One region of the Mesorhizobium sp. B2-3-14 genome, then DNA from elsewhere that is predicted to be linked to it. Evidence: riboswitches for the same ligand, from Rfam matches in the RefSeq annotation. Region 1 holds a riboswitch; the other holds the start of a gene.

Region 1 (14,423 bases):
CGGTTTGGACGACATCAATGGCGCCGGCAAGCCCGTCCGGGTTCTGGATGAACTTCGCCACCTGCACCGAGACCGGCGCGATGGCATCGGATTGCGCGACCATGACCAGCGTGAGCAGCAGCGAACTGGTGTTCAAGATCCGGTCCGGCAGCGCGATGTTGCGGTTCAGGAAGTTGCTCTCCATCGCCTGACGCAAGGGCGAACCGCCCGACTGGAAGACCCAATCATAGGCAGCGGTGTCTTCCAGCCGCACCACATTGCCTCCGGCGAGCGGGTGGCCGCGGCGCACGATCAGGCAGGCCTTCTCGACGCCGATCACACGGGATTCGAACAGTCGTGGATTGAGGTCGTCGGGAATGCGGGCGATAATGAAGTCGTGACGCGAGGCGATCAGCTCGCGGGCGAGCACGTTCGACGTCTCGACCTGCATGGTGATCTCGATGCGCGGGTAGATGCGGCGGATTTCACGGATCGCCGGCACTGCCAATTCGATCGCCGGCGCGGTCACGGCGCCGAGGAACACCGAACCGCCCTTGCCGGCCTTGAGCTCGGCAATCTCGCGATCGGCTTCGCGCATCTCGAGCAGGATCGAGCGGGCCCGCCTGGCAAGCGCCTGGCCATAGGGAGTGAGGGTCACTCCGCGCGGCAGCCGTTCGCACAGCTTCACGTCGAGCACCGCCTCCATCTCGGCAATCATGCGCGAAGCGGCCGGCTGGGAGATGTTCATGACCTGGGCCGCGGCGCTCACCCGTCCGTGATCGTCGAGGGCGGCGATCATGCGCATGTGGCGCAAGCTCAAGCCACTGCGCAGGAGTGTCTCCCCGTCTCCCGGGAGCTTCTCGTAACTTACTGGAATCGCATCGGGATCGCGCAATGCCGCCATGATCTCCCAGCTTTCTCGCCGATTGCTTTCCGGATGCTAGATCATACCGGTTTCGGTATAGCAACCACCAAAGATCGCATTTGACAGTTATGGCAAAGGGACCCACCCTTCGCGCGTTCCGGGACGCAAGGGTCGGTGGCGATCAAAATCGTATCGATTGAAACTGCGTCGCGGAGCCGATTGGGAGGATACCGGAGATCGATAATGCCGACAGCGGCGCGGTTGCGCTCCTGTCTGGCTGCGCGGCCCGCGAAGCCCCGAGGTGTCGCGTCCATCAACCAGGGAGAGTAATGTGAAGATTATCAAGACGCTGGCCGCCGTGGCGGCCCTTGGCATCGCTGCCATGACCTATCAGGCGCACGCGGCCGACAAGGGTCTTGTCGGCGTGCTGATGCCGACCAAGACCTCGCAACGCTGGATCAATGACGGCGACGCCGTCAAATCCCAGCTCGAGGCGCTCGGCTACACTGTCGACCTGCAATACGCGCAGGACGACATCCCCAACCAGCTCAGCCAGCTGGAAAACGAAATCACCAAGGGTCCGAAGGCGCTGATCATCGCCTCGATCGACGGCACCACGCTGTCGGATGCGCTGCAGAAGGCCAACGACGCGGGCGTCGTCGTCGTCGCCTATGACCGCCTGATCAAGAAGACCAAGAATGTCGACTATTACACCACCTTCGACAATTTCGGCGTCGGCGTGATCCAGGCAAATTCCCTGGTCAAGGGCCTCAAGGAGCGTTTCCCGAACACCAAGCCGTGGAACGTCGAACTGTTCGGCGGCTCGCCCGACGACAACAACGCCTTCTTCTTCTACAATGGCGCGATCTCCGTCCTGCAGCCGCTGATCGACGATGGCTCGATCAAGATCAAGTCCGGCCAGACCGGCATGGACAAGGTCGGCACGCTGCGCTGGCTCGCCGCCACCGCCCAGGCGCGCATGGACAACCTTCTGTCGGCCAACTACTCGGACGGCAGCCGCGTCGATGGCGTTCTGTCACCCTATGACGGCCTGTCGCGCGGCATCACCGCCTCGCTGCGCGCTGTCGGTTACGGCACCGACGCACAGCCCTGGCCGATCGTGACCGGTCAGGACGCCGAGACCGCCTCGGTCAAGCTGATCATCTCGGGCGAGCAGTACTCGACCGTGTTCAAGGACACCCGCGAACTGGCCAAGGCCACGGTGCAGCTGGTCGACAAGGTGCTCTCCGGCGGCAAGCCGGAAGGCCTCGACGAAAAGACCTACAACAACGACGTCAAGGTGGTTCCCTCGATCCTGCTGACGCCGCATGAGGTCGACAAGTCGAACTACCAGGCCCTGGTCGTCGACTCCGGCTACATCAAGGCCGAAGACCTGAAGTAATCCCGGTTACAAAGGCAGGGGTCCTGCGCGACGCAGGGCCCCTTTTCGTTCACAAGCGGCCCCGGTATTGTCTCTGCCGGCCTAGAGCCATTCCCGGAAAATTGCGCAGCGGTTTTCCGTCAGGAATCGCCTAAAAAAAGAAAGTCTAGGAGGAGCTTGCCCTGATGACCTCGACGATTTTGGAGATGCGCGACATCACCAAGACGTTCCCCGGCGTGAAGGCGCTGTCGAACGTCAACCTCCGCGTCGAGGAAGGCGAAATCCATGCCGTGGTCGGCGAGAACGGCGCCGGAAAATCGACACTGATGAAGGTGCTTTCGGGCGTCTATCCCTCCGGCACCTATGATGGCCAGATCATCTTTCAGGGCCAGGAATGCCAGTTCAAGGGCATTCATGACAGCGAACACAAGGGCATCGTCATCATCCACCAGGAGCTTGCGCTGGTGCCGATGCTGTCGATCGCCGAAAACATTTTCCTCGGCAACGAGCAAGCCAGATACGGCGTCATCGACTGGGACGCCAACGAGGCGCGCACGGCCGAGCTTTTGAAGAAAGTCGGGCTCAAGGAAGACCCCAAGACGCTGATCACCCATATCGGCGTCGGCAAGCAGCAGCTGGTCGAGATCGCCAAGGCGCTCAGCAAGGAAGTGAAGCTGCTGATCCTCGACGAGCCGACAGCATCGCTCAGCGAGAAGGACAGCCAGGCGCTGCTCGATCTATTGCTCGAGTTCAAGCGGCAGGGCATGACCTCGATCCTGATCTCCCACAAGCTCAACGAGGTGAACCGCGTCGCCGACAAGGTGACGGTGATCCGCGACGGGCGCACGATCGAGACATTGCCGAGGAAGGACATCAGCGAGGACCGCATCATCACCTCGATGGTCGGCCGATCCCTAGACGATCGCTACCCGCCGCGCGAACCTAGCATCGGCGACGTCATTTTCGAGGTCAAGGACTGGTCCGTCTACCACCCGATCCATGCCGAACGGCAAGTGATCAAGAGCATCGACCTCAAGGTGCGCAAGGGCGAAGTTGTCGGCATAGCGGGACTGATGGGCGCCGGCCGCACCGAATTCGCCATGAGCCTGTTCGGCCGCTCCTATGGCCGGCGCATCAGCGGCGAGGTGCTGCTCAACGGCAAGCCCGTGGACCTTTCCACAGTGGGCAAGGCCGTGCAGAACGGCATCGCCTATGTCACCGAGGACCGCAAGACCTATGGGCTGAACCTCATCGACCATATCAAGCACAATGTGACGCTGGCCAACCTTGGCGGCGTTTCCAGTGGCGGCGTCATCGACGATATGCGCGAAATGAGCGTCGCCAACGACTATCGCAAGAAGACCAATATCCGCGCATCCAGCGTCTATCAGCTGACCGGCAACCTCTCTGGCGGCAACCAGCAGAAGGTGGTGCTGTCGAAATGGCTGTTCGCCGACCCGGAAGTCCTGATCCTCGACGAGCCGACGCGCGGCATCGACGTCGGCGCCAAGTACGAAATCTATACAATCATCGCCCGCCTCGCCGCCGAGGGCAAAGCGATCATCGTCATCTCGTCTGAAATGCCGGAATTGCTCGGCATCACCGACAGAATCTATGTCATGAACGAAGGGCGCATCGTCGGCGAAATGGCGGCAAGCGACGCCAGCCAGGAAAAAATCATGCGCGCCATTGTTCGCGGAGAAGGAAAAGCATCATGAGCACAGACAGCGCTCCCGCACCCCAAAGCGGCACCGCCGAGGACGTCAAGCAGGGTCCTCGCGTCGCCGTCTCGGCGCTGACGACGAACCTGCGCGAATACGGCCTGATCATCGCGCTGATCGTCATCATGCTGTTCTTCCAGTACACGACGTCGGGAACGCTGTTCAAACCGGTCAACCTCAGCAACCTGGTGCAGCAGAACTCGTTCATCATCGTGATGGCGCTCGGCATGCTGCTGGTCATCGTCGCCGGCTACATCGATCTCAGCGTAGGATCGGTCGCCGGCTTCATCGGCGCGCTTGCCGCCATGATGATGGTCATCTGGCCGCTCGGCATATTCAGCAATCCGCTCGTTGTCTCGATCGTCTGCCTCATCGTCGGCGGGTTGATCGGTGGCGCGCAAGGGTACTGGATCGCCTATCACCGCATACCAAGCTTCATCGTGACGCTCGCCGGCATGCTGATCTTCCGCGGCATCTGCCAGGCGCTGCTTGGCGGCGGCTCCTCGGTCGGCCCGCTTCCCGACAGTTTCAAGGCGCTGAGTTCCGGTTTCATCCCCGATGTCATCGGTCCGCTGACCCTGATCCCGCCGACGGTGAACGCGGCCGGCAAGACCGTTTTGGGCAGTGGCCTGACGCTTCACATGACGACAGTCGTGCTGGGCCTGATCGCGGTGCTCGCCTACGCCTATTTCGGCTTCAGGACGCGACGCAAGCGCGAACTCCACGGTTATGAGGCCGAGCCTTTCACCCTGTTCGTCATCAAGACCCTGGTCGGCAGCGCACTGGCGCTCTTCCTGGTCTTCCAGTTCGCGACCTATCGGGGCCTGCCGATCGTGCTCCTGGTGATGGGCCTGCTGATCTCGCTGTTCGTCTTCGTCACCAAGCGCATGACCATCGGCCGCCGCATCTACGCCATGGGAGGCAACGCCAAGGCGGCGCAACTGTCGGGCATCAACACCGAAAGGCTGACGCTCTGGGTGTTCGTCAACATGGGCGTTCTGTCGGCGCTCGGCGGGCTGATCATCGCCGCACGTCTCGGCCAGGCCGTGCCGGCCGCGGGCCTCGGCAGCGAGCTCGACGTGATCGCGGCCGTCTTCATCGGCGGCGCCTCGGCGATGGGCGGCGTCGGCCAAGTCATCGGCGCGGTGGTCGGCGGCTTCATCATGGGCGTGATGAACAACGGCATGTCGATCATGGGCGTCAATGTCGACTGGCAGCAGGTGGTCAAGGGCCTGGTGCTGCTCGGGGCCGTGATCTTCGACGTCTACAACAAGAACAAGGCTTGAGGGCCGGGGGCGAGGACTAGGAGGCATACGGGTTCTAGATCGCGAAGCTGCCGGCAGCCCGTCGGCACCAAGAAGTCCGGGGAAGGACCAGGCTCGCGAACGCAATCCGGACGAAGCGTTTCAACCGTGGCGCGTTTCCGCGCCGCGCCGGTTAGGATTTGCCCATTGGCAGCCGGATACAGATAAATGAGAGAGGACTGATCATGCTGATCTCGCAGATTCTCGACGACGCCGAGACGATCCGTGTCGTTGCCCGCAGCGGCGGGAAGACCCGGATCATCAACGGGGCACGCAGCGTCTATTCGCTGGCGATGGAGGCCGCCCGCACCGGCGTCGGCCTGGCCGCCCTGATCGAACGCAAGGGGCTTGGCGAGACGATCGATCTCGACGCCGCCTACAAGCGGGGGCGCCTGCTGTCGCCGATCAACCACCCCGACCCGGCGCATCTGCACTTGACCGGCACCGGGCTGACGCATCTGGGGTCGGCCGCGACGCGCGATTCCATGCACAAGAAGCTCAGCACCGACGGCGAGGAGCAACTCACCGATTCCATGAAGATGTTCCGCATGGGACTGGAAGGCGGCAAGCCCGCGAAAGGCCAGGTCGGCGTGCAGCCGGAATGGTTCTACAAGGGCAACGGCACCATGGCAGTCGCGCCTGGCGCGGCGCTCATGTCACCGGCCTTTGCCAAGGATGCCGGCGAGGAACCAGAGGTCGCCGGGATCTATGTCATCGGCGATGACGGGGCGCCATTCCGCGTCGGCTTCACCTTGTCGAACGAATTCTCGGACCATGTGACCGAGCGCGTCAACTATCTCTTCCTCGCCCATTCCAAGCTGCGCAATGCCTCCTTCGGCCCGGAGATCCTGATCGGAGACCTGCCTTCGGACATCCGCGGCACGTCGCGTATCCTGCGCGACGGCAAGGCATTGTGGGAAAAGCCCTTCCTGTCGGGTGAAACGAACATGTCCCACACCATCGCCAATCTCGAACACCACCACTTCAAATATTCGGCCTTCCGCCAGCCTGGCGACGTGCATGTGCATATGTTCGGCACAGCGACGCTATCCTTCGCCGACGGCATCAAGACGGAAGCCGGCGACGTGTTCGAGATCGAGGCCGGGGACTTCGGACTGCCGCTGCGCAACCCGCTCGAGATCGAGAAGCCGGTGAAGGTGTCGGTGAAGGCGCTTTGAATCCATGAGCGCGTGATTCCCCTCTCGTGGGGAATGGCTGGCAAGCCAGAGCGGGGCGCTGTCCCGCCGATCTAGCAATAGGTTTCCGTCACGTCCCTGCCGGGCATCTCTCCCACAAGAGCGAGGTCGGCAGCTTCAACCTTAGCGCACGGCGCGGAAATGCTTTGACAGCTTCAGGCCCTGCGCCTGGTAGTTCGAGCCGAGATCGGTGCCGTAGAGCGCCTGCGGTCGCTTCAGCATATGCTCGTAGACCAGCCGGCCGACGATCTGGCCGTGGTCGAGGATGAACGGCACTTCGTGGCTGCGCACTTCGAGCACCGCCCGGCTGCCGGTGCCGCCGGCCGCCGAATGGCCGAAACCCGGATCGAAAAAGCCGGCATAGTGGACACGAAACTCGCCGACCAGCGGATCGAACGGCGTCATCTCGGCGGCGTAGAGCGGCGGCACATGCACCGCCTCCTGGCTGACGAGGATGTAGAACTCGTCGGGATCGAGCACCAGTTCGCCGGCGCGGCTCTTGTGGATCGGCTCCCAGAAGTCGAGGACATCCTGCGCGGCGCGCTTGTCGACATCGACGAGGCCGGTGTGGTGCTTGCCGCGATAGCCGACCAACCCATCCTTGTCGCCATTGAGGTCGATCGACAGCGCGATGCCGCCGCCGGAAATGTTCGGCGGCTCCGTGGCGACCAGCATCTCGGCACGATGCAGCTCATGCAACTCGGCTTCCGAGAGCAGCGCATTGCCGGTGCGAAAGCGGATTTGAGACAGGCGCGAACCCGTGCGCGCGATGATCGGAAAGGTGCGCGGGCTGACCTCGAGATAGAGCGGACCGGTGTAGCCGGCGGCGATCTTATCGAACTCATGGCCCCGATCGGTCATGACGCGGGTGAAGATGTCGAGCCGCCCGGTCGAGCTCTTCGGATTGGCCGAGGCCGAAATGTCAGCCGGCAGGGCCAGACTTTCGAGCAGCGGCACAATATAGACGCAGCCGGTTTCGAGGACCGCGCCTTCGGTCAGACTGATCTCGTGCAGTTGCAGCCGATCGAGCTTTTCCGACACCTTGTGGTTGGGACCGGGCAGGAACGAGGCGCGAACCCGCCAGGCCCTTTCGCCCAATCTGAGATCAAGGCTTGCCGGCTGGATCTGGTCGGCATCGAGCGCGCGCGGCGACTTCAGCGCGCCGGACCGGAACAGCGCCGAAATGTCCTGATCGGGAAGAATGCCTGTCTGCCGCAAAGTCTGGCTCCGCCCCAAGACTGGTCTCTTTCGTTGCAGGTTCTTGTTTGTTGCAGGATCTTGCCGCAAAACCGCCGGGCACTTCTGCGGAACCTGCCTTGGTACAAACGTCTTAATGAAGCCGGCAATTGACGCAAGCGTGGCGCGGGTCTAAAGGGTCGTTATCCCGTGGTGATTTGGCCGGTCGGCTTGCAGCCACGTTAAACAAGTCGCTAAAGGACCGTCGGGCCGCAAGGCCGTATGGACCGGTTGCGACTTTCGCGGCCGGTTTTTTTGTGTCTGGAACAAAGCGATGAGCACCAAGAAGCGCAACTGGAAACCTCAGACGGCACTCGTGCATGGCGGAACCCTGCGTTCCGGCTTCGGCGAAACCTCCGAGGCGATGTACCTGACCCAGGGCTATGTCTATCAGACGGCGCAGGCCGCCGAGGCCCGCTTCAAGGGCGAAGAGCCTGGTTTCATCTATTCGCGCTACGCCAACCCGACCGTCGACATGTTCGAAAAGCGCATGTGCGCGCTTGAAGGCGCCGAAGACGCGCGCGCCACGGCGTCGGGCATGGCGGCGGTGACGGCTGCCCTTCTGTGCAGCGTCAAGGCCGGCGACCACATCGTGGCCGCGCGCGCGCTGTTCGGCTCCTGCCGCTGGGTGGTCGAGACGCTGGCGCCGCGCTATGGCATCGAGGCGACCTTGGTCGACGGCACCGAGATCGCCAATTGGGAAAAGGCGGTCAGGCCGAACACCAAGCTGTTCTTCCTGGAAAGCCCGACCAACCCGACGCTCGAGGTCGTCGACATCGCCGCCGTCGCCTCGCTTGCCAATTCGATCGGCGCGCGGCTGGTCGTCGACAATGTCTTTGCCACGCCGCTGCAACAGAAGCCGTTGCAGCTTGGTGCGCACATCGTCGTCTACTCGGCCACGAAGCACATTGACGGCCAGGGCCGCTGCCTGGGCGGCGTCATCCTGTCGGACAAGAAGTGGATTGACGAGAACCTGCACGACTATTTCCGCCACACCGGTCCCAGCCTGTCGCCGTTCAACGCCTGGACGCTGCTGAAGGGCCTGGAAACCTTGCCGCTGCGCGTGCGCCAGCAGACCGAGAGCGCCGGCAGGATCGCCGACTTCCTGGCCGGGCAGCCGCAGATCGCCCGCGTCATCTATCCCGGCCGCGCCGACCACCCGCAGGCCGATATCGTCAAGAAGCAGATGTCGGGTGGCTCGACGCTGATCTGCCTCGACGTCAAGGGCGGCAAGCCGGCGGCCTTCGCCCTGCAGAACGCCCTCGACATCGTGCTGATCTCGAACAATCTGGGCGATGCCAAGAGCCTGATCACCCATCCGGCGACGACCACCCACAAGAACCTCAGCGATGAGGCCCGCGCCGAACTCGGCATCGGGCCAGGTACGCTCAGGCTGTCGGTCGGCCTGGAGGATACGGACGACCTGCTGGAAGATATCGCCCAAGCCTTGAAGGCCGCCAAATAGGTTTCGTCCAGGCAGCGTCGTCAGCAGCGATCAGGCGCTCGACGGCGTCTCCTCCAGTTCCGCCGTCTTGGTGCGGATGGTCATGGCGTTGCCGCGCCAGTCGACGGAGCCGCCGAGCCAGCCGCGCGCCCAGATGGCCGGGAGCATGACGTCCCGCGCGACCGTCGCCGCGATCATGCGCGTCGAGACGTGCCAACCCTTGGCCAGGGCCAGAGCGCATTCCGGAAGATAGAACGCCGCCAGCACGGCAATCGCGGTTGCCCAGAGACTGACGCCGGCGCTCGCCGCGGCAATCAGCGCAAGAGCCAACGGGACCGCCGCGCCAGTCAGGATCTCGGGCGCGAAGAACAGCGGGAAGGTGACGCGGCGCAGGCGCGCCCAGCGGGCCTGGCGCGACCAGATCTCGCCAAACGTGCGCTGGCCGAGCGGCTGCTCGAAGGGCGCCGCAACGAGGTTGACACGCAGGCCGAGGCCGTTCACCAGCTTGGTCGCGGCGGCGTCCTCGGCGATCTCGGCGGCCAGCGCGCGGATGCCGCCATTGGCGTCCAGCATCGGCTTGTTCCACAGCATGCTCTTGCCCTGCGCGAAGCCGAGGCCGAGCGCCTCGCCGGCATACTGCCAGCGGGCCTGCAATGTGTTGAGGAAGGCGCATTCGACGTCGGCCCAGAAACCATCTGGCCTGGAGCCGATCGGCGTCGAGCAGACAAGGCCGGTACCGTGCTGCCACGCCGCCATCATGTGCTCGACATAGTCCCTCGGCATCAGAACGTTGGAATCGGCAAGAATGATCCAGTCGTGGCGCGCCGCTTCCCAGCCTTTGACGCAATTGTTGAGCTTTGGATTGGCACTGACACGGTCGTCGCCGATCAACAGCCGGGCCGGCACCTGCGGAAACCGGGCAATCGCCCTGTTTATCAGTTTGACCACCGGGTCGTCGGCATGGGCGACGCAGAAGATCAGTTCGTAGCGTGGCCAGTCGAGCGCGAAGGCGCGTTCCAGCGTCTCATGTGTGAATGGCTCGACGCCGCGCGACGGGACGACAATCGACACCGCCGGCGATCTGCCCGCCGGCGGGGCAATCGTGGTGCGCCGTTTCAGCTGTGAAGCGGCAAGCAGGATGCTGGCAGCGTTTGAGAGGATGAGTGCGGTCGAAAGCGAGGCGGATATGAGAGTGAGTTCCATCGAGATCTGGTCACTCCGGAAGTCGGCCCGCGTCGCGGCCGTTTTCAACAGTTCGACAGAGGGCCGAGTCGCCCGGTTCGCGCACACCACCATTGTCGTGTGTCACTTAAATGACATTCTTTGCCGGCACCTGCGTTTCAATCCCAGGCGCGACAAGACGCGCACGTTGACCTGCTCACCGCGAGCGTCGAAAGTCGTCGGATTGTTTTGGAGCCGCTCATGTACCGCGCCGTGACGCGCAACATCGAAGTGCAGGTCAGGCCGTTCTATCTGGAGGATCGTTCAGATCCCCAGGAGAACCGCTACGTCTGGGGCTATCAGATAACGATCGACAACCAGTCTGACGAGTTCGTGCAGCTTCTGTCGCGCTATTGGCACATCACCGATGGTGCCGGCCGGGTCGAGGAGGTCCGCGGGCCGGGCGTTGTCGGCGACCAGCCGGAACTCAATCCCGGCGACAGCTATCAGTACACGTCCGGCTGCCCGCTCTCGACACCCTCCGGGATCATGGTCGGACGCTACACGATGCGCAACAAGCGCGGCGAGACGTTCGACATCGCCATCCCGGCCTTCTCGCTCGATCTGCCGGGGACAAGGCGCACGGTGAACTGAGGGCCGACGGTCGCGTCGCCCCTCATCCGCCCTTCGGGCACCTTCTCCCCGCAGAACGGAGAGAAGGAAAGGCTTTACTGAGCCGCAAACTCGGCTGGATCGAAGTCGTACTGCGTCGAGCAGAATTCGCAGGCGACATGGATGCCGCCATCCTCGGTGCTGTCCTTGATCTCCTGCGCTGAGAAGCCTTCGAGGATGCCACGGATCTTGTCGCGGGAGCATGAGCACTGGTCGGCCACGGGAACGCCGCCGAAGACGCGCACGCCATGCTCATGGAACAGACGATAGAGCAGCCGCTCGGCGCCGATGGTCGGGTCGATCAATTCGGTCGGCTCGATGGTGCCGAGCAAGGCCAGGAGTTCCTGCCAGGAATTATCAGCCGGATCGTGGACTCCCTCGCGCGGATCGCCGTCCCCACCCGGCAGGTCCGGAATGCGCATGCGCTCGGGCGATTGCGGCAGGAACTGCGCCAGGATGCCGCCGGCGCGCCATTGCTCGCGCGCGCCGCCGATCCCGGGCGTCAGCAGCTTGGCGACCGAGAGCCTGATATCGGTCGGGATCTGTTCCGACTGACGGAAATATGTGCGCGCCGCGTCTTCCAGCGTTTCGCCGTCGAGCTGGACGATGCCTTGGTAGCGCTGAGTATGGGCGCCCTGGTCGATGGTCAGCGCCAGCACGCCGCTGCCAAGCAGCGTCTGCTGGGACGTCTCGCCTGCCGCGACCAGTGCTTCGAGCCGATCCGCATCGAAGCGTGCATAGGCACGCAGTGCCGAGGGCGTGGAGAAGTCCGCGACCAGCATGTCGACAGGCCCGTCGGTGCGGGTCTGCAGGATGAACTTGCCTTCGAATTTGAGCGAGGTGCCGAGCAGAACCGTCAGCACACAGGCTTCCGCCAGCAGGCGGGCGACCGGCTCGGGATAATCGTGGCGGCCAAGGATGGCGTCGAGCATCGGCCCAAGCTGGACCGTGCGGCCGCGCACGTCGAGCGGACCGACCTCGAAGGGAACGACGTGATCGTCGCCGGCGTAGCCGAACTCGCCGAGTTTGGGGTGATGTTCAGTCACTTGATGGCTTTCCAACATGACAAAGCTCCAGGGCGCGGCCATGCGGCCCTGGTGGGCACATGCGTCCAAACGCGCTTGATTTGCGTGATGCGGCGCAGATAGGCATCGCGCCGCCGCAGATCAAGCGCCTGGGCATTTCAGGCGCCTGGGCATTTCGGGCGCCCAAGACACTTCAAGCCCCAAGACACTTCAAGCACCGAGGCACCAGGCAAGCACTGCCTTCTGGGCATGGAGCCGGTTCTCGGCCTCGTCGAAGACCACCGAATGCGGCCCGTCGATGACCTCGTCGGTCACTTCCTCGCCGCGATGGGCCGGCAGGCAGTGCATGAACAATGCATCCGGCTTGGCCTTGGCCATCAGCGCCGCGTTGACCTGATAGGGCGAGAAGACATTGTGCCCGCGAGCACGGTGTTCCTGTCCCATCGACACCCAGCAATCGGTGACGATGCAGTCGGCCTGGTCGACGGCTTCCTCGGGCGAGCGGGTGAAATGCAGCTTGCCGCCATGCGCCTTGGACCAGTCGACATGCTTCTGCGCCGGTTCGCTGCCTTCGGGCACGGCGACGTTGAGGTTGAAGCGGAACCGTGCCGAGGCCTCGAGCAGCGAGTGCAGCACATTGTTGCCATCGCCGGTCCAGGCAATCGTCTTGCCGGCCACCGGACCGCGATGCTCCTCGAAAGTCATGATGTCGGCCATCAGCTGGCAAGGGTGGGTGTCGTCGGTCAGTCCGTTGATCACCGGAACGGTGGCATTCTCGGTCAACTCCAGCAGCCGCTCATGCGAGGTGGTGCGGATCATGATCGCATCGACGTAGCGCGACAGCACCTTGGCGGTGTCGGCGATTGTCTCGGAGCGGCCGAGCTGCATCTCGGTGCCGGTCAGCATGATGGTCTCGCCGCCGAGCTGGCGCATGCCGACGTCGAAAGAAACGCGCGTGCGCGTCGACGGCTTGTCGAAGATCATGGCCAGCACCTTGCCTTCGAGCGGCTTGGTCCGCTCGCCGGCCTTGAGACGCGCCTTTCGCGTCACCGCATCATCCAGCATGAAGCGCAAATCGCCTTCGGAAACGGTGGAAAGATCGGTGAAATGGCGAACTGACATCAGGAATGGTTCCGGATTACTTCGCGGCGGCGGAGGCGATCGCCTCCGACAGGCCCTTGGCGCCGGCGCGGATGCGGTTGAGCGCTTCGTGAATCTCGGCGTCGGTGACGGTGAGCGGTGGCAGCAGGCGAATGACGTTGTCGCCGGCCGGAACCGCCAGCAAATGCTGGTCGCGCAGCGCCATGTTCACCTTGCCGTTGGGCATCGCGCATTTGAGGCCGAGCATCAGCCCGGTGCCCCTGATATCCTCGACGATTTCGGGGAATTCGTCGGCTATCGAGGCTAGCCCCTGCTTCATCAGCAGCGCCTTGCGCTGGACATCCTCCAGGAAGCCGTCTTCCAGAACGACGTCGAGCACGGCGTTGCCGACCGCCATTGCGAGCGGATTGCCGCCGAATGTGGTGCCGTGCACGCCGGCGGTCATGCCGACGGCCGCCTCGTCGGTGGCAAGGCAGGCGCCCATCGGGAAGCCGCCGCCAATGCCCTTGGCGATTGCCATGATGTCGGGCGTCACCGCAGACCACTCATGCGCGAACAGCTTGCCGGTACGGCCAATGCCGCACTGGACCTCGTCGTATATCAACAACAGGCCGTGCTGTTCGCAGAGCTGCCGCAGCCGCTTGAGCGACTGTGTCGGTACTGGGCGGATACCGCCCTCGCCTTGCACCGGCTCGATCAGGATCGCGGCGGTCTCGGGCGTGATCGCCTTCTCGGCGGCGTCGATGTCGTCGAAGCCAACCTGGTCGAAGCCTTCGACCTTGGGTCCGAAGCCCTCGAGATATTTGTACTGGCCGCCTGCCGCGATGGTCGCCAGCGTGCGGCCATGGAAGGCGCCTTCGAAGGTGATGATGCGGAAGCGCTCGGGATGTCCCTTGACGAAGTGGTAGCGCCGCGCCGTCTTGATCGCGCATTCCAGCGCCTCGGCGCCGGAATTGGTGAAGAACACCTTGTCGGCGAAGGTGGCATCAGCCAGCCGCTCGCCAAGTCTGCTCTGCCCCGGGATCTCATAGAGATTGGAGACGTGCCAGAGTTTCGCCGCCTGCTCGGTGAGGGCCGCGACAAGGTGCGGATGGCCATGGCCAAGCGAATTGACCGCGATGCCGCCGGCGAAATCGAGATATCGCTCGCCCTTGTCGGTAACCAGCCAAGTGCCTTCCCCATGGTCGAAGGCCAGGGGTGCGCGAGCAAAGGTCTCGTAAAGCGCCGAACCGCTCATTATATGCGTCTCCGGTACCGGAAAATCAAAAAAGCCGCCAAAGCGGCGGCCTTCTGCGGCTTATCGTGTTTTTCGGCCATGAAGTCAACGAAAACGTCGCG
Region 2 (14,423 bases), on a different contig from region 1:
TCCCGCCATGTCGAGGCACCGAGGGTCAAGGCGGTCGACACGCTGGCCGCCGGCGATGTCTTTCATGGCGCCTTTGCCGTCGGGCTGGCGGAAGCCATGGCGGTCGAGCACGCACTGCGCTTTGCCAGCGCGGCCGCCGCGCTCAAGTGCCTGCGCTTCGGCGGCCGGCTGGGCGCGCCGGATCGGGCGGAGACGCTCGCCATGATGGCAACCGCCTGGCCGGTTGAAATCACCTAGCTCTTTGCCGGATGCTCGACCGCCTGGCGGCCAAAATCGGGCGCGTCGATATCCTGGCCCGCCTCGATGATCGAGCGGCGCACGGCGCGGGTGCGGGTGAACAGGTCGAAGAGCTTGTCGCCGTCGCCCCAGCGGATGGCGCGCTGCAGGAACGCCAGGTCTTCCGAGAACCGCGCCAACATTTCCAGGATGGCATCCTTGTTGTGCAGGCACACGTCCCGCCACATGGTCGGATCGGAGGCAGCCAGACGCGTGAAATCGCGAAAACCGGAGGCGGAATATTTGATCACTTCCGTCTTGGTCACCGATTCCAGATCGTCGGCGGTGCCGACGATGTTGTAGGCGATGATGTGCGGCAGATGCGAGACGATGGCCAGCGTCATGTCGTGATGCTGCGGGTCCATCGTGTCGATGTTGGCGCCGCAGCGGCGCCAGAATTCCGACAGCCGTTCCAGCGCTTCCGGATCGGTGCCCGGCACCGGCGTGAAGATGCACCAGCGGTTGTCGAACAGGTCGGCAAACCCGGCATCCGGGCCGGATTTTTCGGTGCCCGCCAGCGGATGGCCAGGAATGAAATGGACGCCTTCAGGCACATGCGGCTGCATCTGCGCGATGACCGAGGCCTTGGTCGAGCCGACATCGGTGAGGATCGCCCCCTTTTTCAGCGCCGGCGCGATTTCCTCCGCTACAGCGCCGGATGAGCCGACCGGCACCGAGACAACGACCAGATCGGCATCACGCACCGCGTCCCCGGCATCGGTGGTGTAGGAATCGCCAAGGCCCAGTTCCTCGGCTCGCTTGAGCGTTGCCGCACTGCGCGTCGAGATGGCGACATGGCGAGCCAAGCCCTCGCGTCGGATGACGCGGGCCAGAGACGAGCCGATCAGGCCGATACCGACCAGCGCGATCTTTTCGAACATCGGTGATGCCATGGTGTTCCAGCTCTTTAGACGTTCTAGCTTTTCAGGAATGTCGTGAGCGCGGCGACAACGCCGCGATTGGCCTCTTCAGTGCCGACGGTCATGCGAAGCGCGTTGGGAAAGCCGTAACCTGAAACGCGCCGCAGAATATAGCCGCGCGCGCTCAGATAATCGTCAGCCGCCGCCGCGGAATGCTTCTGATCGTCGGGAAAATGAATGAGCAGGAAATTGCCGACGCTCGGCGTCACGCGCAGCCCAAGTCTGGTCATTTCGCCGCTCAGCCAGGTAAGCCAGGTCTCGTTATGCGCCACGCTACGCTCGACATGGGCACGGTCGCGGATCGCGGCGATGCCGGCCTCGATCGCTGTCGCATTGACGTTGAAGGGGCCGCGTACACGATTGATGGCGTCGACGATATGCAGGGGACCATACATCCAGCCGATGCGCGCGCCGCCGAGCCCGATCTTGGAGAAGGTGCGGGTAATCACCACGTTCTCGGCGCTGCCGGCCAGCTCGATGCCGGCTTCGTAATCGTTGCGGCGGACATATTCGGCGTAGGCCGCGTCGAGCACCAGCAGCACGTTTCCCGGCAGTCCGGCATGAAGGCGGCGCACCTCCTGGAACGGCACATAGGTGCCGGTCGGGTTGTTGGGATTGGCCAGGAACACGATTTTCGTGCGCGGCGTGACGGCCGCCAGCATCGCATCGATGTCGGCGCGCTCGTCGGTCTCCTTGACCACGACCGGGGTGGCGCCTGCCGACTGGATGTAGATCTTGTAGACCATGAAGGCGTGTTCGGTGAACATAGCCTCGTCGCCGGGCGCGAGATAGGTCTGCGCCAACAGGCCGAGGATTTCGTCCGACCCGTTGGAGCAGATGATGTTTTGCGGGTTGAGGCCATGCACCTCGGCGATTGCCTCGCGCAACCGCCTGGCGCTGCCGTCGGGATAGATGTCGAGTTTGCCGGCGACCTCGCGCGCGGCCTCGATCGCCTTCGGCGAAGGCCCAAGCGGATTCTCGTTCGACGACAGCTTGTAGACCTTGGCGACGCCGGCGGGCGCCGAGCTTTTGCCGGGCACATAGGCCTCTATGTCCATGATGCCCGCGCGCGGAGTTGGACGTGCCTGATCCGGTGTCTGGTTCATATCTTGCAAAATCCGTCGAAAACCCCTCCATCCGGAGGCCGCTGCGGAAATACAAGCCATGGCACGCAATGTCGAGAGTGGCAGTGGTGCCAGCCGCCGCCATTGACGGCGAGGCAGGCGGGTTCTAGAAAGACGATTGACAGTTCCGTGGTGATTTGGCCGGTCGGCTTGCAGCCACGTTAAACAATTCGCTAAAGGGCCGTTTGCGTGACGTAACCGGCTTTGCGAAGGCAATGCCGGTTTTTTGTTGTCCGCGACCGGCCGGACGGACGCATCGGCGGCGGAGATCGGCAACGATTTCCACGAGCGCACGGTGCAGCAAGAGAGACGTGATGGCCGCTCTGCGTGCAGGAAAGACCAACAACGAGGCCGACCAACCGTCGAGCCCGGTGTTGCGTTTCGGACCCGACAAGCCGCTCAAGCTCGACGCCGGCACGCTGCTGTCGCCGTTCCAGATCGCCTACCAGACCTATGGCACGCTGAACGATGCCCGCTCCAATGCCATCCTCGTCTGCCACGCGCTGACCGGCGACCAGCATGTCGCCAGCACCAATCCGGTAACCGGCAAGCCCGGTTGGTGGGAAGTGCTGATCGGACCGGGCAGGATCATCGATACCAGCCGTTTCTTCGTCATCTGCTCCAATGTCATCGGCGGCTGCCTGGGTTCCACCGGTCCGGCCTCTACCAACCCGGCCACGGGTAAACCCTATGGCCTCGACCTGCCGGTCATCACCATCCGCGACATGGTGCGCGCGCAGCAGATGCTGATCGACCATTTCGGCATCGAGAAACTGTTCTGCGTGCTCGGCGGCTCGATGGGCGGCATGCAGGTTCTGGAATGGGCGTCGAGCTATCCCGAGCGCGTGTTCTCGGCGCTGCCGATCGCCACCGGGGCGCGCCATTCGTCACAGAACATCGCCTTCCACGAAGTCGGGAGGCAGGCCGTGATGGCGGATCCGGACTGGCATGGCGGCAAATATTTCGAACACGGCAAGCGCCCGGAGAAAGGGCTGGCGGTGGCGCGCATGGCCGCCCACATCACCTATCTGTCGGAAGCCGCCCTGCACCGCAAATTCGGCCGCAATTTGCAGGACCGCGAAGCGCTGACCTTCGGCTTCGATGCCGACTTCCAGATCGAGAGCTATCTGCGCCACCAGGGCATGACCTTCGTCGACCGCTTCGATGCCAACTCCTATCTCTACATGACGCGGTCGATGGATTATTTCGACCTCGCCGCCGACCATGGCGGCCGGCTGGCCGACGCCTTCGCCGGCACGAAAACCCGCTTTTGCCTGGTGTCCTTCACATCGGACTGGCTGTTCCCGACCGAAGAGAGCCGCTCCATCGTCCACGCACTCAACGCCGCCGGCGCCTCGGTATCCTTCGTCGAGATCGAGACCGATCGCGGCCACGACGCCTTCCTGCTCGACGAGCCGGAACTGTTTGCCGCCATCAACGGCTTCATCGGCTCGGCCGCGCGCGCCAGGGGGCTCAGCGCATGACCCCGAAAAGTTGCAGACGTTTCGGATCAAGGTCATGCGCCAAACAGGACGGCGAAGCCATGACCCCGAAAAGTTGCAGACGTTTCGGACCAAGGCCATGCGCCGTCCACGAGGCGAAGCCATGAGCGTCAACGGCAGCCAACGCGTCGACCTCGAGGTCGTCGCCAACCTCATCCCGCCGCAATCGCGTGTGCTCGACGTCGGCTCGGGCGACGGCTCATTGCTCGAATTGCTGCAGGACACCAAGCAGGTCGACGGTCGCGGACTCGAGCTGTCGCAGCGTGGCGTCAACGAATGCGTGGCGCGCGGTCTCAGTGTCATCCAGGGCGACGCCGACACCGATCTCGAATTCTATCCCGACAAGGGCTTTGACTTCGTTGTCCTGTCGCAGACCCTGCAGGCCACCCGCAACCCGAAGCTGGTGCTCGACGAGCTGCTCAGGATCGGCAACCGGGCAATCGTGTCTTTCCCCAATTTCGGTCACTGGCGGGTGCGCCTGTCGCTGTTCGTCAAGGGCCGCATGCCTGTGACCAGCGACCTGCCCTATTCCTGGTACGACACGCCCAACATCCACTTCTGCACGATCCGAGACTTCGTCAATTTGTGCGAAGAGCTTGGCGCGACAGTGGAGAAGGCGACCGCGCTCGACGCCAACGGCCAGAAGATCGGCCTGTCGATGCCATGGTGGTTCTGGAATTTCTTTGGCCAACAAGCAGTGTTCCTGCTGAAGCGATAATGAAATGGGCGACGCCCGCAGGCTCGACTGCCAATCCTTGAGGGTGGCCGCGCGTCTTTCAGCGGGTGCGAAAGTGTTGCAGTTGAAGCGCCATGAGCTGGAATTCATCATGCCTGGTCGGTCGAACGACGGCACGACGGGGTGACATGGCAGGTTGTTTTTTGTAGCGTCGCACCGAATCCGATGAGGCCCATCCAGGGGGAAGTCCGATCCATTTAGCCATCCCGATGATCAAAGGACCTGGCGCGAAGGGTGTTTACGCGCTGGAGGCGGCCGACGTGATATGATCGGGAAGACCGAACAGGCGCCCCTCGTCACGGTGATCACGCCGACTCACAACCGGCGCGAAACGGTGCTCCGCGCCGTCGAAAGCGTGCTTTCCCAGAGCATGCCGCGATTTGAACATATCGTCGTCGACGATGGTTCGACGGACGGGACCGAGGCGGCGCTCGCCCGCATCCATGACCCCCGGCTGATCTATGTCGGCGCGAAGTGGCGCGGCGCCAATGCCGCCAGGAATGCCGGCATCGAGCTAGCCCGGGCGCCCGTGGTGACTTTTCTTGATTCGGACGATCTCTTCCTGCCGCACCGGCTCGAACGGACGCTGGCATGGTTCGACGACAATCCAGCGCTCGAAGTCCTGCTCTCCTCATATGTCTCGGTGAAGGGTGGCCGCGGCACCGCCTGCGTCAACCGCGGCGCTTTCCTGAACCCGCCAATGCTGGAGCGGGCGGTGGTCGCGCAGACGGCCTTCATAGCCGGATCGGCTATAACAGCCAGACGCGAGGCTTTGCTGGCCATCGGCGGCTATGACAGCGACATTCCCCGGATGCAGGACCGCGAGCTTCTGCTGCGCTTCGCACAGCGCTTCGGCGCGCAATTATCGGAAGATATCGACTGGACGAAGCACAATTCGCAGAATTCGATTTCAGGCCGCAGGGACGGCTATGTCGAAGCCTACGCGATCCTGATGAGTAAGCATCCGCACATCGCTCGCTCATACCCCCATGTCCCTCCCTTTATGATCACGCGGCAGATCATCGCCGATATTCTCCGGGGGCGAATACCACAGGCATTTGCAGGATACATGGCCAACCGCTCGTCTGATGCGCTTGGTTATTCATTGCCGGAACTGATCAACGGTTATCTCCACGGCCGCCGCTGGCGGCGCGACCTCTACGACGAAGTTCGTGGCAAGTTTGGAATTCCACCGGCCTGACCGGCGACAGCTCAGCGATCGAGCACGGCGCGTTGCAGGGCGCATTCCTTCTCGTCCGGCAGCGAGATGCCGACCGCCAGGCCCTTGGCGGCCAGGCAACGGGCCGCAACGGGGGAAAAACTGCTACTTCCTGTGGTGGAGGCTTGCCGCGGCTGGCGGCGGCTCGATGGCACCCGCCCTGACGTGGGCAGGTTTCAGCGCGGGCGCGTCGGAATCCTTAACGATCGTCAGGGAACGCGGGAAGAACTGATTGTTGTGCTGGCCGCGCCCGATGTTGATGATCGCGGCGCCGGGCAGGCGCTTCTCCAGCAGCGACAGCACGCGCCGCAGCGAGGGTCCGTCGAACGCATCCATGGCTTCGTCGATGATCACCCATTTTGGCTGTCGCAAGGCGAGCCTGGCCACGCCAAGCAATCGCTGTTCGTCATCGCCCAACTCATGGTCCCAGCGTCCGACGCGGTCGAGCGACGACGACAGCCGTCCAAGACCGACCTCGGCAAGCACCGCTGAAATGTCGGCGTCGTTCGCCGGCGCATGCCCGTTCGGGTGATTGAGGACCTCGCGCAGCGTGCCGGCTGGCAAATAGGGCACACGCGGCACGAAGATGATGGTTTCCCCCGCCGGCAGGCCGATCCGCCCGCTGCCCCACGGCCACAGCCCGGCAATGGCGCGGAAGAACAGCGTCTTGCCGGCGCCCGGTTCACCGGTGATCATGACGCGCTCGCCGGCATGGATTTCGACATGCTGGTCGGCGAGCTTGGTGCATCCGTCCGGCGATGCCACCTGAAGCTTCTCGAACGTCAGGTTGCCATTGGCGTTGTCGGCGAATTCGATGCGCTTCTCCTTGTCGTGCAGCACATCGGTTTCATCGAGCGCGATGCGGAAGTCGGCGACACGCATCAGCGTGGCGCGCCAGTCGGCAATGCTGCCGATGTTGTTGATGAACCAACGCAGGGAGGAGTGGACCTGGTTGAAGGCCCCGACCGCCATCATCAGCCCGCCAAAGCTGATATCCCCCGCGAAATAGACCGGCGAGGCGACCAGGATCGGCGCCACGACCGTGATCCAGCCATAAGTATCGGTTACCCAGGACAGATTGATCTGGGCGGTGTAGATGCGCCGCATGGCGCCCAGCACCGTGCCGAGGTCGAGTTGCAGCCGTCGCTTGGCGTCATCCTCCCCACGGTACAGCGCGATGGCATCGACATTCTCGTTGACGCGCACCATCGAGGAGCGCAGCTCCGCTTCGCGCGTATAGCGGTCGCTGTTGAGGCTGATGAGCGGCCGCCCGACCAGCCAGCTCAGCCACGAGGCGGTACCGGCATAGAGGAACGCGGCCCAAACCATGTAGCCCGGTATCGCCAGCGACCAGCCGTTGACGTGGAAGACGAAGCCCGAAGACAGTTCCCACAGCACACCGACAAAGGACACGAGCAGGATGAACGACTGCAGCAGGCCGACACCAAGATCGGTCGACAGGTCCGAGAGATGCGCGGCATCCTGTTGCATGCGCTGGTCGGGATTGACGCCGATGGCGCCGGCATTGGCCAGCCGGAAGGCGCGCGCCGGCCGCATCCATTGGTCGATCAGGTCCAGCGTCAGCGCCTCGCGCAACTTCAGCCGGATCATCTGGTTGAGCCAGGTCTGGCCGATATTGAGCACCAGCAGTCCGCCGGCGATCATGGCAAAGACCATCAGCTGATGCAGGAAGGCCGCCATGTCGCGGCGCGCGAGGGCATCGTAGAAGGGCTGGTTCCAGCGGTTGAGCAAGACCTGGCCGATCGACGTCGCGATAATGACGCCCATGATGCCGAGCGACGTCCACAGCAACCACTTGCGAACCGGCGATCCGATCAGCGCCCGCTTGATCGTCGCCACCTGATCGCGCAGGCTGCTGGCGACGGCGACCGGCTGAATGGTGGCCTGATTGTCCAATTGATCAGCCATGGCCGAGGTCCTTGCGTTCAGTAGCGAAGCTGAAACCGGATGAAGGGAGCCGACGGCGGCAGCCCCTCAACCACTCCGCGAGCCCAGCACGACAGATAGGTCGGAAAGACGCGGCGCGATGCAAGTTTCCATCGCGATCACGAAGGTGTCACTTGCCGGGGCGATGCCACACCCCTTGCCTCGGCCCGCCGGCCGAGCCGTGTCGCGCCATGCGGCGACAGCACCGGCACGAAGACGCGGCGGGACGCACGCTGGGCCACCGGCACGCCTTGATAGAGCCGTTTCTGCGCTTCGACGACAATGACGCCGGAAAAGATCGGCCACAGCCTCCGGCCGGCGCGCTCCAGCACATTGTGGAAGCGCATCATGAAACGCCGCCGCGATGGCGGGAAGAACAGCGCATCCGACCAGGCGGCGGGCGTGAAATTCGCCTCACGCAGCAATTCGGTGAGCTGCCCGCGTGAGAAGGGCCGCCCATTGCCGAACGGCGTATGTTCGAAGCGCGCCCAGACACCGCGCCGGTTTGGCACGACGATGACGACGCGCCCGGCCGGCGACAGCACCCGCCAGATCTCGTTCAGCGTTTCACGCGGGTTTTCGACGTGTTCGAGCGAATGGACGAGCAGCATGCGGTCGATGCAGGAATCGACCAGTGGCAGTTCCTCGTCGAACACCAGGGCCGTCGCCGTTGGCCCGGCCGCCGGCCAGACCACGGCGCCCTGGGTCGCCGGCATGAAGGCGAAGACCCGCTCGGCGTCGGTGCCGAAGCGTTCCAGCCAGGGCAAGGTATAGCCCAGGCCGACCAGCCGCTCATTGGGCACCGCGGCCCATATCGACGACAGCGCCATGGTGATCGAGCGCTCGGCGAACCGGCCGAGCGTTGTCGAATAGAAGGAACGAAGGTCGACGATGTCGGAATGCATGTCAGGGATGTAGCCGTGATGTCAGCCGGATTCAACAAAAGGCCAAAGCGGCCGGCACGGCGGATGTCAATTTGACATCCCACGATAACATTCGCTTTGCTCGCCATCCGGGATGACATTCGCTTTCTCATCCGGGATGACATTCACGCAGCGGCGCCCTATGTCTGCGGCGGCAAATGGAGAAATGCGATGCCGGTCGAAATCGAACAGTTCATGTGCCGCACCGACAATTTCGGCGTGCTGGTGCATGACCCCGAAAGCGGCCAGACCGCGATTATCGACGCGCCCGAGGAAGCGCCGATCCTGGCCGCGATCAAGCGCACCGGCTGGACGCCGACGATGATCCTGACCACGCACCATCATATGGATCACGTCGAGGCCAATCTGGCGCTCAAGGAGCGCTTCAAGCTGCGCATCGTCGGCCCGGAGGCGGAAAAGGCCAAGATCCCCGGCATCGATGAAACCGTCGAAGAAGGCTCCGTCCTGCATCTCGGCCATGAGCGCATCGAAGTGATCGCCACGCCCGGGCATACCGCTGGCCATGTCTCCTACCATCTGCCGTTGTCGAAAGTGGCGTTCACCGCGGATACGTTGTTTGCGCTGGGTTGTGGACGGCTGTTCGAATGCAAGCCGCCGGTGATGTACGAATCGCTGCGGAAGCTCGCGGCCCTTCCCGCCGAGACGACAATCTATTGCGGCCACGAATACACGCTCGCCAATGCCCGTTTCGCGCTGAGCGTCGACCCCAGCAATTCGGCGTTGAAGGAGCGCGCCGCGCGGATCGAGGCGCTGCGGGTCGACAACAAGCCGACGCTGCCGACGACGATCGGCGAGGAACTGTCGACCAATCCCTTCCTGCGCTGGCACGATCCGGCAATCCGCAAGCATCTCGGCATGGAAAAGGCCGGGGATGCCGAGGTCTTCGCCGAAATCCGCAAGCGCAAGGACAATTTCTGATGCCAGCTTTCTGCCGATGACCAGTTCCGCGGAAATCATAGCAACGCTCGCCCTGAAGCCGCATCCGGAAGGCGGCTGGTACGCGGAAACCTTTCGCGACGGAGCCGGTGGTGCGCGCGGCCATTCGACCGCCATCTATTTCCTGCTGGAACAGCATCAGGTTTCGGCCTGGCATCGGGTCAGGGATGCCGCCGAGCTTTGGCACTTTTATGCCGGCGCGCCATTGGCATTGTCGATGTGGGAAGAAGGCGGCGCCATTATCGAGCAGGTTCTCGGCATCGAGCTCGCGGCGGGTGAACGGCCGCAGATCGTCGTGCCGGCGGGCTGGTGGCAATCGGCGCGTACACTGGGCGAATGGACGCTGGTTGGCTGCACGGTGGCGCCGGGTTTTGATTTCGCCGCCTTCGAACTGGCCGAGCCGGGCTGGCAGCCGAAGCCGATTTAACCCAGCAGGAATCCCAGCGTGACCGCCAGTTGGGCGGCATAGTACAAAACCCACACGGTGAAACGCATCCAGGCGCGATGCTGCGAGACGGCCGCCACTAAAAATTTCTCCATGGCGAGCAGCCCGTCCGATGCCATGAACAGCACGGCGCCACCGATCACCCAGACGTTGCTTGTCGTTAGCGCCGACATGCCCATCGCCAGGATCGCCACGACATAGACGGCGATCGGTATACGCAAGCCGGGACCAACGCGGCGCCAAAGCGCGGCCAGCATGACGATCGCGAACACCGCCATGGCCAGCGCGATCGCGCCGCGCCAGGGCTCGGCGCCAAGCAACTCCAATCCGGCACCGCTGCGCAGCAACAACGCGACATAAACGATGTGGGCGACGAGAAAACTGGCCAGCCCACCCAGAAAGGCTTTTTCGCCGTCGCGCGACAAGAAGGCATCGCCAATGGCGCTCAGCGCAAGGGCGGCGACCAGCAGCAGCGGCCCGCCTTGTATTGCGGCAAGTACGGCGAGCATCGCGACGGCAAGTGTCTTTGCCGCCGAGCGGGCCAGCGTCGGCGGCGTGCCAAGCGTGAAGCCATAGATCACCGCGGCCACCAGCGAAAAGATCAGCGTCGCATTGGCGTTGCCGTCGATGCCCCCGGCAAACGGCATCGTCATGCCTTGGCTCCGCCTTCGGATGTCTCGGCTCTGCTCTCCGTAGCCGGCTTGCGCAGGAACAGCGATTTTGCCGCTAGCGCCGCGCCGCCGGTGATGAGCACACAGGCGGCCAGAATGCGCAGCGACGGTTCGGCGACGCCGGCCGCGATCAGCACCAGCGTCGACAGCAGCGGCGCCGCGTAGCTCGCGGCACCCAGCACCTGGATATTGCCGCGCTTGACACCGATGTCCCAGGCATAAAAGGCCGCGCCCACCGGCATCAGGCCGAGCCCGAGCACGGCCAGCCACTGGCCGGCGCCGTCAGGCAGAACCGTTTGTTCCAGCGCCAGGTGGCAGACGAGCGACAGCACGGCGGTTGCCGCGCAGAACCAGGTGACGATGCTGGTCGGCACCGACGGGAAACGTCGTGACAGCAAGGAATAGGACGACCATAGCAGGGCGCAGACGGCGGCCATGGCGTAACCGAAGGCGTAGCGCGCATCGAAGGCCAGGCCGCCGCCCTTGGTGACGATCAGCACAGTGCCGGCAAGGCCGAGCAGCGCGCCGACGACATGGTTCCAGGCCAGCTTCTCGCCCGGCATCAGCGCCGAGCCCAGCACGATCAGCAACGGCCAGAGATAGGCAATCAGGCTCGCCTCGACCGCCGGCGCGTTGCGCAGCGCGGTGAAGTAGAAGAAGTGGTAGCCGAAGAGGCCGGCAATGCCGATCACCCAGACCTGAGGAGGGATCTTTTGGCTCCTGTCGGTGGCCGGCATGAACAGTCGCGCGACAAACCCTACGCCTGTGCCGATCGAGAAGGTGATGGCCGACAACAGGAATGGCGGCACCTTGCCGGACGCATCCGTCAGCAACGCCAGCAATGCCCACATGGCGACCGCCGAAAAGCCGATCAGTGTCGCGCGCCCCATTTTGTCTCCAGTGGCGCGCCCGTTCTGTCCCGGTGGCGTGCCTTATTGTACCGCTTCGAACCGTCTGGCGCTGATGGTCAAGGTGCCGATCTGCGTTCCGACCGTGGCGTGGATCGGCGCATATACGCCGGTTTGGCCGAGCGGTGCAAACGTCACCATCATGCGGCTTTTGTTCTTGAGATAATTGAGCGCCTTGCGGCCCTTGCGATAGCCCGCCACCGGCTCGAAACCCATCTGGCAGGTGACGGTGTCGCCCTTGTAGCCCGGCACCGAGATCGTTCCTTTCGAGGCGTAGGTCAGCGTCAGGTCGGCGCGCATCTCACCATCGTAGAACTTGACCTTGCGGCCACAGACCTGGTCGAGGCTGTCGGCATGGATGACGGTCGCCGCCATCGGATCGAGCACCGATGCCAGGTCGCCGGCGCCGAGCGGCACCCAGGCCTTGGGATCGCGCTTGCCCGGAGCGGGGATCACCCGCGTCGAGGTCACGTTGCCATTGCTAAAGCGAATGTCGATCGAAGACGCCTTCTTGCCGGAAGTGTAGTCGGCCCGAAACGCCTGCGGCACCATTTTCTGGCCCGAAATCGTGCCTTTTGACGAGATCGTGCCCCGCGTGTCGTCGAACAGCTTGGCCAGACCCGCCGCCGAGACACTGCCTTCGATCGCGTAGGCACCGTTCTCATAATGGCTGGAAAAGGTCGATCTGGCGATCGAGAGACCAAGGAACGACACCGTGTATTCGCCCTTGAACGACTGCGGCGAGGCAGCGGACGCAGCGGTCGGCAAGGCGATGACAAGCGCGGCAACAAGCGCGTGAGACGAACGAGGCATGGCGGGATCGGATCCTTGGTTTCGGCCGGAGGCGGGCGACTCCGGTCTGGCGTGTCCCTATGAGACCGCTTATACGGTGAAATCCGGCCTTAATATGAAAAGCCGGGCGCTTCCGTGCGGAAGCCGGAGCTTGACGACCCGGTGAAATGCAACTATGGAACGCCAACTTTTCCATAAGGCCGCCTGACCAGAACCGCGCGCCACCCGGCGCGGGTACAAAGGTTTGGCAGGCCCCGAGAGAACTGAAGGTTAGAACCATGTCCCGCACCTGCGAACTCACTGCCAAGGCAGTCCAGACCGGCAACAATGTGAGCCACGCCAACAACAAGACCAAGCGTCGCTTCCTGCCGAACCTCGTCAATGTGACGCTCATTTCGGAAGCGCTGAACCAGAATGTACGCCTGCGCATCTCGGCCAACGCGCTGCGTTCGGTCGAACATCGCGGCGGCCTCGATGCCTTCCTGGCCAAGGCCGACGTCAAGGAACTGTCGCAGCGCGCGCGTCTCTTGAAGAAGCAGATCGCCAAGAAGCTTGCCGAGCAGGTCGCTGCGTAACATCCAGATAAAGGCGGGGGACGACCGCCTGGCCAACCTCCTTGCTGGCCGCTGAGCATCGGATAGATCCGCAAGGTTCGACACTCCGATGCTCAATTACGAAGCGAGCGCTGCCTCGGCATGATGCTCCGCTGGTTCCATTACCCAGGATAAAAAAATGTCTTCTTTCTCGCGGTACCTGCCTTTCGTGGCTGCCATGGCGCTTGTCGTCGTGGCATCGAACATCCTCGTGCAGTTTCCCATGCAGGGAAACATCGGCGGCCTGTCGCTCGCCGACGTTTTGACCTGGGGCGCTTTCACCTATCCCTTCTCTTTCCTGGTCACGGACCTCGCCAACCGCCGTTACGGGCCTGCCGTGGCGCGCCGGATCGTCTTTGTCGGCTTCATGACGGCGGTGGTCTGCTCGATCCTCGTCCCGCCCTTCCTGTTCCGCCATGGCCTGATCGAATTCGAGACATCAGCCGACCGGCTGGTGCGCATCGCGGCGGCTTCCGGAGCGGCGTTCCTGTCCGCGCAATTGCTCGATGTGACCGTGTTCAACCGTTTGCGCCGGCAGAGCTGGTGGCGGGCGCCGATCGTCGGCACGCTGGTCGGATCGGTGTTCGACACCCTCGTGTTCTTCGGCGTCGCCTTTTCAGCCGCCTTTGCCTTCGTCGGCCCAAGCGACGGGTTTGCGCTGGAGAGCGCCCCATTGATGGGCGTGTTTCATGTCGACGCCATGCGCTGGGTGTCCTGGGCGCTCGGCGACCTCAGCGTGAAACTGATCATCGCTGTCGTGGCTCTGATCCCTTACCGGCTGCTCGCCGCCCGCTGGAGCCAGCCGGCCGCCGCTGCGGCCTAGCCGTGATTCCCTGGATCCAGCTGGACTCCGCGAAAACGCCTGATGACCAGCAGGAACTGCGGCTGAAACAGCGCGGTTCTGAATTCTCGATCATGCTCGGTACCAACGAGCTGATGAACAGCCGGCTGAGCGGCTCCGAGGAAGCGCTGGCAAAACTGTGCTGCCAGAGGATTGCGGGTCATCGTCGGCGGAGAATCCTGATCGGGGGGCTCGGCATGGGTTTTACGCTGCGCGCTGCCCTCGCCGAATTGGGCGACAATGCCGAGATCGTCGTCGCGGAACTGGTGCCGGCCGTCGTCGCCTGGGCGCGCGGCCCGATGGCCGAGATTTTTGCCGGCTCGCTCGATGATCCCCGCGTCACCATCCACGAAACCGATGTCGGCCAGCTCATACGGTCCGCACCCATTGCCTGGGACGCGATCCTGCTCGACGTCGACAATGGCCCCGAAGGCATCGTCCACAAGGGCAATGACGCGCTCTACAGCGTGGCTGGCCTCGCCGCCGCACGCACCGCCCTAAGACCGGGCGGAGTCCTGGCCGTATGGTCGCAAGGGCCGGATGCCGGCTTCACGCGGCGGTTGAAACAG

The links. Region 1 has a riboswitch for S-adenosylmethionine ahead of FJ950_RS01430 (O-succinylhomoserine sulfhydrylase). Riboswitches for the same ligand answer to the same signal wherever they lie in the genome.
Region 2: linked by a shared signal. The riboswitch ahead of FJ950_RS11135 (homoserine O-acetyltransferase) and the one ahead of FJ950_RS01430 (O-succinylhomoserine sulfhydrylase) in region 1 are both predicted to bind S-adenosylmethionine.

The regions. Positions count from the first base shown of each region.
Region 1 covers NZ_VFVP01000001.1:311,891-326,313, forward strand. The annotation lists gene FJ950_RS01400 (LysR family transcriptional regulator) at 1-883, opposite strand, end outside; gene chvE (multiple monosaccharide ABC transporter substrate-binding protein) at 1,176-2,246, shown strand; gene mmsA (multiple monosaccharide ABC transporter ATP-binding protein) at 2,411-3,943, shown strand; gene mmsB (multiple monosaccharide ABC transporter permease) at 3,940-5,232, shown strand; gene araD1 (AraD1 family protein) at 5,436-6,428, shown strand; gene FJ950_RS01425 (2'-deoxycytidine 5'-triphosphate deaminase) at 6,570-7,664, opposite strand; SAM riboswitch at 7,823-7,900, shown strand; gene FJ950_RS01430 (O-succinylhomoserine sulfhydrylase) at 7,957-9,147, shown strand; gene FJ950_RS01435 (ceramide glucosyltransferase) at 9,178-10,329, opposite strand; gene apaG (Co2+/Mg2+ efflux protein ApaG) at 10,549-10,941, shown strand; gene FJ950_RS01445 (Hsp33 family molecular chaperone) at 11,016-12,047, opposite strand; gene argF (ornithine carbamoyltransferase) at 12,195-13,106, opposite strand; gene FJ950_RS01455 (aspartate aminotransferase family protein) at 13,123-14,322, opposite strand.
Region 2 covers NZ_VFVP01000003.1:457,016-471,438, reverse strand. The annotation lists gene FJ950_RS11150 (sugar kinase) at 1-237, shown strand, start outside; gene FJ950_RS11145 (prephenate/arogenate dehydrogenase family protein) at 234-1,169, opposite strand; gene hisC (histidinol-phosphate transaminase) at 1,193-2,302, opposite strand; SAM riboswitch at 2,440-2,517, shown strand; gene FJ950_RS11135 (homoserine O-acetyltransferase) at 2,635-3,804, shown strand; gene metW (methionine biosynthesis protein MetW) at 3,926-4,540, shown strand; gene FJ950_RS11125 (glycosyltransferase family A protein) at 4,824-5,759, shown strand; gene FJ950_RS11120 (ABC transporter ATP-binding protein/permease) at 5,883-7,706, opposite strand; gene FJ950_RS11115 (methyltransferase domain-containing protein) at 7,844-8,629, opposite strand; gene gloB (hydroxyacylglutathione hydrolase) at 8,819-9,586, shown strand; gene FJ950_RS11105 (cupin domain-containing protein) at 9,603-10,031, shown strand; gene FJ950_RS11100 (lysoplasmalogenase family protein) at 10,028-10,702, opposite strand; gene FJ950_RS11095 (EamA family transporter) at 10,699-11,610, opposite strand; gene FJ950_RS11090 (DUF3108 domain-containing protein) at 11,653-12,441, opposite strand; gene rpmB (50S ribosomal protein L28) at 12,699-12,995, shown strand; gene FJ950_RS11080 (queuosine precursor transporter) at 13,153-13,836, shown strand; gene FJ950_RS11075 (spermidine synthase) at 13,839-14,423, shown strand, end outside.